Regions from separate parts of the Cobetia sp. MMG027 genome, predicted to be linked through region 1. Evidence: predicted binding sites of a transcription regulator. Region 1 holds the regulator's gene; the other holds the start of a gene.
The links. Region 1 encodes sigma-54, which starts transcription at its own class of promoters, with help from an activator protein. Its sites were predicted from a motif close to TGGCACNNNNNTTGCTNT; they were not measured.

Region 2: a site for sigma-54 is predicted at 2,440-2,457, ahead of PJK54_RS12950 (aminomethyltransferase family protein). Genes of this name have one in related genera too.

The regions. Positions count from the first base shown of each region.
Region 1 is NZ_JAQJIO010000005.1:123,116-127,031, forward strand. It holds gene rapZ (RNase adapter RapZ) at 1-158, opposite strand, end outside; gene PJK54_RS08010 (PTS sugar transporter subunit IIA) at 255-725, opposite strand; gene hpf (ribosome hibernation-promoting factor, HPF/YfiA family) at 735-1,043, opposite strand; gene PJK54_RS08020 (RNA polymerase factor sigma-54) at 1,643-3,091, opposite strand; gene lptB (LPS export ABC transporter ATP-binding protein) at 3,464-3,916, opposite strand, start outside.
Region 2 is NZ_JAQJIO010000008.1:207,748-211,663, reverse strand. It holds gene PJK54_RS12955 (helix-turn-helix domain-containing protein) at 38-745, opposite strand; gene PJK54_RS12950 (aminomethyltransferase family protein) at 1,075-2,220, opposite strand; gene glnT (type III glutamate--ammonia ligase) at 2,895-3,916, shown strand, end outside.

The sequences.
Region 1 (3,916 bases):
CGCCGGCGGGTGGGGCTGTCCTTTTCCAGCTGCTCGACCAATGGTGCCAGCAGCATGCCGGGCAGATTGTCGATGGCATAGTAGCCAATGTCTTCCAGCGCCTGGAGGGCAATCGATTTGCCGGAACCGGAGCGACCACTGATGATCACGATCTTCATGGAGTGCTCTCCCAGGGCGAGGTCAGCATGAGGTGAAAGCGGAGGGTGCCTGAGGCCAGTCAGCGACAAGCCCGGAGCGAGTCCGGGCTTGCAGGTTCAGCGCGCCGGCAATTCGGCGATGGCCGAGGTCAGGGCTTCGAACAATGCTCGCTGACTGTCTGCCTGGCGCAATGCTGCCCGGTTGGTGGGCGAGTTGAGCAGTTCCGCCACCTGGCCGAGCAGAGTGAGATGGGTGTCATCTGCCTCCTCGGGGACCAGCAGCACGAACAGCAGATCGATGGGTTCGCCATCGATGGCGTCAAAGTCGATGGGGTCACCGAGCTTCATGAACGCCGCGATGGGGGTCTTGCAGTGTGGACTGCGTGCATGTGGCACGGCCACGCCGTGGCCGATGCCCGTCGAACCCAGTCTCTCGCGCCCGATCAGGCGCGAGAAGACTTCCTGGCTGTCCAGGCTGGGAATGTTCTGAGCAATGAAGGTGCTGAAGAATTCCAGCACCCGCTTCTTGCTCCCCCCGGGGACGCCGTAGAGCGTGCGCTCGGGGGGAAGGATCTGATCAAGTGTCATGGCAGAAGGTCAACGGGTCCCGGTGCCCTGAGAGCGAGCCTGGGACTTTTCCTTGTGTTTGACCAGCTGGCGGTCCAGCTTGTCGGCGAGCGCGTCGATGGCAGCGTACATGTTGGGGTCTTCTGCCAGGGCATGGAGGTCGGCGCCAGCGGCGTGCAGGGTGCAGGCAGCCTGTTGGCGTTCCTTCTCGATCGACAGTGTCACCTGAACATTGGTGATGTTGTCGTAATGCCGTTCGAGGCGAGCGAGCTTCTCGTTGACATAATCGCGGAGAGGATCGGTGAGTTCCACATGATGCCCGGTGATATTCACTTGCATGGACACGCTCCTTTATCCAGCGGGTTGCCTTTGAATTGTAACCCTTTTTGACTGCGAGCAAACCCTGATTGAACGCGCGGCCACTTTCTGACTCCGGCCATGGTCTCGTGGCGATCATCTGCTGGCGAGAGCGGCGGTGCCGGTGTACCGAGCGTCTACCCCGACAATGCCCAAGCTTTGAACAAAGATCAACGCTGCGCTGCATCGTGGGGCAAGGCTTGTCTTCAACCCAGCGAGGGATATCAGCAGGTTCTTCATGAGCATCGCCTCGCATCACGGACGGAATGGGGCTCGAGAAACCGGCCGTTTGTGGCCAATGTCAGCATTTACGTCGACGTTCGTGTGGCAGGAGTCGGTGGCGACCCCTGGCTATCTGTCCGTGGGATGTGAGGGAAAAAGAAAGCACTCTGGAGAAAAGTGGCTGGAAAAATAGGCAATTGGGGGCGTGAAGTCACTCACGCAGTCGCAAGGACAGGCATTGCCAACCGGTATTCAGACGACCGATTGGCAGATGATGTCAGGATGGCAGGTGCAAGGGGGCGAGCTTCAGCGCTCCGACGTGTGGAGCCCGCTGGCTTGCGGGTATCCGTTGTCGAGACTCACGCCAAGCGCTTGCGCTCGCTGGAGGAGGGGATGCCCATGGCCTCGCGATACTTGGCGACCGTCCGGCGCGCTACCTCGATGCCATCACTGGCCAGCAGATCCACCAGGCGTGAGTCGGACAATGGCTTGCGCGCCGGTTCTTCCGAGATCAGCTTGCGAATGCGCGCACGGATCGCGGTGCTGGAGTGCGCGTCACCGTTGCCGCTGCCACCCACCTGACTCGAGAAGAAGAACTTGAGTTCGAACACGCCTCTCGGGGTGTGGATATATTTCTGGGTGGTCACCCGCGAGATGGTGGATTCGTGCATCTCGACCACTTCCGCGATGTTGGCGAGGATCAGCGGCTTCATGCCTTCTTCCCCCTGCTCGAGGAAGTCGATCTGGCGCGCCATGATCTCGCGGCCCACCTTGAGCAGGGTGTCATTGCGTGAGGACAGGCTCTTCATCAGCCAGCGGGCTTCCTGAAGATTGTCCTTGAGGAAGGTGTTGTCCGCGGACTTGTCGGCCCGCTTGATGAGGGCGGCATATTCCGGCTGGATACGCAGCTTGGGCAGCGCTTCCGGGTTGAGCTCGACCTGCCAGCCGTGACGCGTATGACGGACCAGCAGGTCCGGGATGACGTAATCACTGGCAGGCTCGCCCCAGGCGGACGCCGGGCGCGGGTCGAGCGCCCGTACCAGACGAATGACGTGATCCAGCTCATCATCATCCAGGCTCAGGCGACGCTTGAGCAGCTTGCGATCGTCATTGCCCAGTGCCTCGAGGAATTGCCGCACCAGACGGCGGGCCTGGGCCAGCAGCGGCAGATCGTCCGGCAGCAGGGCCAGCTGAAGCAGCAGGCATTCGCGCAGGTCTCGAGCGAACACACCGGTGGGATCGAACTGCTGAAGGCGCAGCAGGACCTGCTCGAGTTCCGACGCCTTGAGGCCGGGCAGTCCCTGACCTCGCAGGCCATCGACCAGTTCGTCCAGGCTCATGCTCAGGTAGCCGGCCCCATCCACCGCATCGATCAGACTCTCCGCCATCTGGCGTTCACGCGCATCGAGGTCCGTCATCGCCAGCTGCCAGCGCAGATGGTCCTGCAGGCTTTCGACACTGGTGTTGCGATCGAAGTCCGGCCCGTCCTCGCTCGAGCTTCCGCTGCCGGAACTGGTCAGGCTGCCTGCGTGGTCCTGGTAGAGGTCCGACCAGTCACTGTCGAGAGGGTATTCTTCAGGAATCTCGCTGTTGGTCTCGGAGGTGGAGATCTCGCTCTTGTCCTGTGTCTCCGCGACATCCAGCGACTCGTATTCCTCGTCAAGCTCCAGCATGGGGTTTGACTCGAGCGCCTGCTGTATCTCCTGACGCAGGTCCAGCGTCGACAACTGCAGCAGCTGGATCGCTTGCTGAAGTTGCGGGGTCATGGTCAGGGAAGTGCCGAGTCGAAGCTGCAAGGTGGGTTTCATGGGGTCTGTCATTCACGGCAAAGGAACGTGCATCTACGCTATACCGTGGGTCGGGGCACTGACAAGGGGCAGTCGAGAATATTCAAGCAACTTGCATGCCATGTTGCCACCAAGGTGGTATGGACGTCATGCATTCGAGTGAGGTGTGGCAGAGCAGGAGGGTTCACGGGGAGATCACGCAAGCGCATGTCGAGGCGCTTGCGTGAGGGGGCGGGGAACGAGGCCCCGACAATGAAGCAGGAAGTGGCGGGTGCTGGTGGGTGCTGGTGAGAGCAGAAGAGGTCGGACGGCTCTCGTCAGGCTGACGGCTCTCACCAGGCTGACGGCTCTCACCAGGCTGACGGCTCTCACCAGGCTGACGGCACTCTCGGGCTAGAGCTTGAACTCATGACCCAGGTAGACATCACGCACCTGCTGGTTGGCGAGGATGGTGTCGGCGTCGCCATGCGCGATGATCTGGCCATCGCCCACGATGTAGGCGGTATCGCAGATGTCGAGTGTCTCGCGCACGTTGTGATCGGTGATCAGCACCCCGATGCCGCGGTCACGCAGCTGGCGCACGATGCTCTTGATCTCGCCCACCGAGATGGGGTCCACGCCGGCAAACGGCTCATCGAGCAGCACGAAGTCCGGCTCGGTGGCCAGTGCGCGAGCGATCTCCACGCGGCGGCGCTCCCCGCCGGAAAGGCTCATGCCGGCACTGTCACGAATATGCGTGATGCTGAACTCGTTGAGCAGCTCCTCCAGGCGTGCCTTGCGTCCGTTGCGATCCAGGTCCTTGCGCGTCTCGAGGATCGCCATGATGTTGTCGGATACCGAGAGCTT
Region 2 (3,916 bases), on a different contig from region 1:
ATGATGGATGTTCGAGGGTCTCATTCGTCAGAGAGGCTCATTCATCGTCGTAGTGAATGATCGACAGCAGCTGAATCGGTACCTCGTTCAATTTCTCGGGACCATGCGGCACACCGGCATCGAAGGCCAGGCTGTCACCGGGTCCCATGTCATAGAACTTGTCACCATGACGGTAGGTGAGGTTGCCGGAAAGCAGGTAGATGAATTCATGCCCGGCATGACAGAAGTTGGGGAAGACTTCGCTGGCGTCATCCATGGTGATCAGGAAGGGTTCGTAGCGCTTCTTGGGGCCTTGTTTGTAGCTCAACAGTTGATAGGCATGGCCGACTTCCGTGCCGGTGCGCACCACCTGCATGCCTTGCCCGGCCTTGATGTGCTGGGCACCACGCCCATTGACATCGTAATCGCTGAACAGCTTCGAGATCGGCAGGCTCAAGGCATTGCACAGCTTGTTGAGGGTATCGAGGCTGGTGGACACCTGGGCGTTCTCCACCTTGCTGATCATGCCCTGGCTGACACCGGCGATACGCGAGACGTCGGAAATCTTGTAGCCCTGCGAGACTCGCTGCTGCTTGAGCGCGCGCGCGATGTGCTGCTCGAGTCCCAGGCGTGTCTCGTCGGCTGCCGCCGTGATGGTGTCTTTCCTCTCTGACTGCGCAGCGGGGTCGGTCGCTAGTTCACGGGGCAGAGTGTCGGAGCTGTCCTGTTCCGACTTCTCGGAGGGAGCGGGGGATTTTCGCGGCATGATGACTCCTGTAGCGGAGAGGGTGGCAATGGGAAGGGGATGGCCGGCGAGGACGCGGCATGCCCTTGTGAGGCATGCGGCGCATCGGCTCGCGAGCGGGGTATGGCGTGACATTACCAACTTTGCCGTCAACCCTCATCCTTGATGTCTGCCAAGGGGGCGGGAGTACCTTTCGAGAGTCCTTCTCAATCACCTGGCCTGGGTGTGAGGCAAGAGGCCTCCTCGACGTCACGTCGAGGAGGCCTCTTGCGTCTTGCGTTCGCAATGCGTCCTGCCACTTCACCCGGTTGTCACTGCAGGTCTTGCAGTGCCCGACATGGTGGGTGTGCTCAGCCGCGCGCCAGTCGCTTGGCCTTTTCCGGATCATCGAAGGGCAGGGAATGGCTGATGGCCGAGAGGCTGGTCTCTCCGTCAGTGCCGGTCTTGAGGGTCAGCGGAGTGCCATGCTCGGCATAGCCGGGTTCGAGACGTGCCAGCGCCATGGAGCGATCGCTCAGGCGCGAGTACATGCCTTGGGTGATGACACCGACACACTTGCCGTCGGCGTAGATCTTGTCACCGATCTGGGCGACGTCTTTCGAGTCCAACAGCACGCCATAGACCTTGACGCGCTCCTTGCCCTGCAGCGCGAGGTGTTCGCTGGCGCCACGGAATTCGCTCTTGCCCGGGGAGACGGTGAAGTCCAGGCCCAGCTCCCACAGGGTGTCGCCCACCGGCTGGTCGGGATACGGGTAGGTTTCGGAATTGTCCGCCGGGTAGAACAGCAGGTGGCTCTCGACCCGCAGCCAGTCAAGGGTGCCGAAGCTGCACGGCTTGATGCCCATGTCGGCGCCATCTTCGAGAATCTGTTCCCACAGAGAGGGAGCGTCCTTGGCCTTGCAGAAGATCTCGTAGCCACGCTCGCCGGTGTAGCCGGTGCGCGAGATCATCACGTGGTAGCCGAACAGCTGGGTCTGCAGATGGTGGAAGTAACGCAGCTCACGGATGCCCGGCACATGACGCTCCAGAAAATCCACCGCGACCGGCCCCTGCAGTGACATGTCATGCATGTCGTCATCGAAGGTCAGGCTGACGGCGCGTCCCAGGGCACTCTTGGCCAGCATTTCATTCGCGGTGCCCGTGCCGTGCACCACGAGGTAGGAGTTCGGCGCCAGGCAATAGACGATGCAGTCGTCGACGAACTTGCCGGCCTCATTCAAGACGCTGGCATACACCGATTTGCCCGGATACAGCTTGGACATGTCCCGCGTGGTGACGTAATCCAGCACGGCCTGGGCGTGCGGGCCATTGCAGTGGATCTTCTTGAGTCCCGAGACATCCATCAGACCGGCGCGGGTGCGGATGGTCTCGTGGTCATCGGCCGTGTCCGAGACGGCGTAATTCCAGGCAGTGCCCATGCCATTCCAGTCTTCCAGCTCCGCGCCCAGCTTGCGGTGTTGTTCGGCCAATGCCGAGATGCGCCATGAATTCGCCATGCGTCCCTTTCTCCTGTGAGTCGTGCTGCCTAGCGTAAGTGGGTGGTGCCGTAGTCCTGCTGGTGCTGGCGGAGATGGCGCGCAAGACGCGCATTCGCCGCAGGAGGTGTTGTTGTTCTGTTGCCTCTTCAGGCGCTTCACAAGGGCTTGTGCCTGCTGCTTGCCTTGCCTGATCGCATGAGTGTCGATTCTTGAAAGGAAATAAACATTCCTCATGGTTAAGCAAGGGGCTTGCCAATTCCGTCAAAGGCCATGGCCACGGCAGCCCTTGAACGAGTCAGGCGCCGATTGGCAGCACGAATTCGGGCGTGAATATTAGCGTTTTGCGTCATGCTGGTGCGAAGAGAGGGCTTTGGGCACCGAAATGATGCCTATTTCGAGAAACGAGCAGGAATTCACTCAGGATCACTTGGCATTTCCTGTGGGGTAAAACGAGCTTGGAAAATAAATTTCCAAGCAAAACAGGAAGTTGATGAAAAGTTCTGGGCAGCAGCTGGCGAAATGGCATGCTGCATGCTTTTCTTTGGGGGAAATAAAGTTGACCAGCAGGAATCACAAAAACTCGTTTCATCCGCTATCTTGACGTGGCGAGTCACCACAAGGGGTCAGGTTTCCCGGGGTGGCAGACAGTGTCGAGGGAGATGGAACCCGGTCCGCTCTCAGAGGAAACCCAGATGTCACCCGAAAACGCGCAACAGTTCATCAAGGATCACGACATTCGCTATCTGCTGGCGCAGTTCGTGGATATTCACGGCGCCGCCAAGACCAAGTCCGTGCCGGCCAATTGCCTGATGGATGTGGTCGAGAAGGGCGCCGGCTTTGCCGGCTTCGCCGTCAGTGGTCTCGGCATGTCGCCGGAGGGGCCGGACTTCATGGCGCGGGGTGATCTGAGCTCGTTGTCGCTGGTGCCGTGGCAGCCGGGTTATGCGCGCATGGCCTGTGATGGCTACGTCAATGGGCAACCGTTCGCCAACGACAGCCGCGTGGTGCTGCTCAAGCAGCTGGAGCGCCTGAAGGAGAAGGGCTGGACGCTCAATAGCGGGCTGGAGCCGGAATTCTCGCTGTTCCGCCGGGGGGAAGCGGGTGAGCTGTTGCCGGTGGACGAGAGCGATACCCTCGCCAAGCCCTGCTACGACTACAAGGGCCTGTCGCGTTCGCGTGAATTCCTCGAACGTCTGGTCGAATCGCTGCAGGCGGTGGACTTCGACGTCTACCAGATCGATCACGAGGACGCCAACGGCCAGTTCGAGATCAACTACACCTACAGCGATGCGCTGACCTCGGCAGACCGCTTCACCTTCGTGCGCATGGCCGCCGGCGAGATCGCCAATGACCTGGGCATGGTGTGCTCCTTCATGCCCAAGCCGCTGGCGGACCGCCCGGGCAATGGCATGCACTTCCACCTGTCCGTATGTGATGACACCGGACGCAACCTGTTCGGCGATGATTCCGACGCCCAGGGCATGGGCCTGTCGTCGCTGGCGTACCACTTCCTCGGTGGTCTGCTGGCGCATGCCCCGGCGCTGTGTGCCTTTGCCGCGCCGACCGTCAATTCCTACAAGCGTCTGGTCGGGGGTGGCAGCACCAGCGGCGCGACCTGGGCGCCGGTCTTCATCGCCTACGGGGACAACAACCGCTCGGCCATGGTGCGTGTGCCTTACGGTCGCCTCGAGTTCCGCCTGCCGGACGCCGGCTG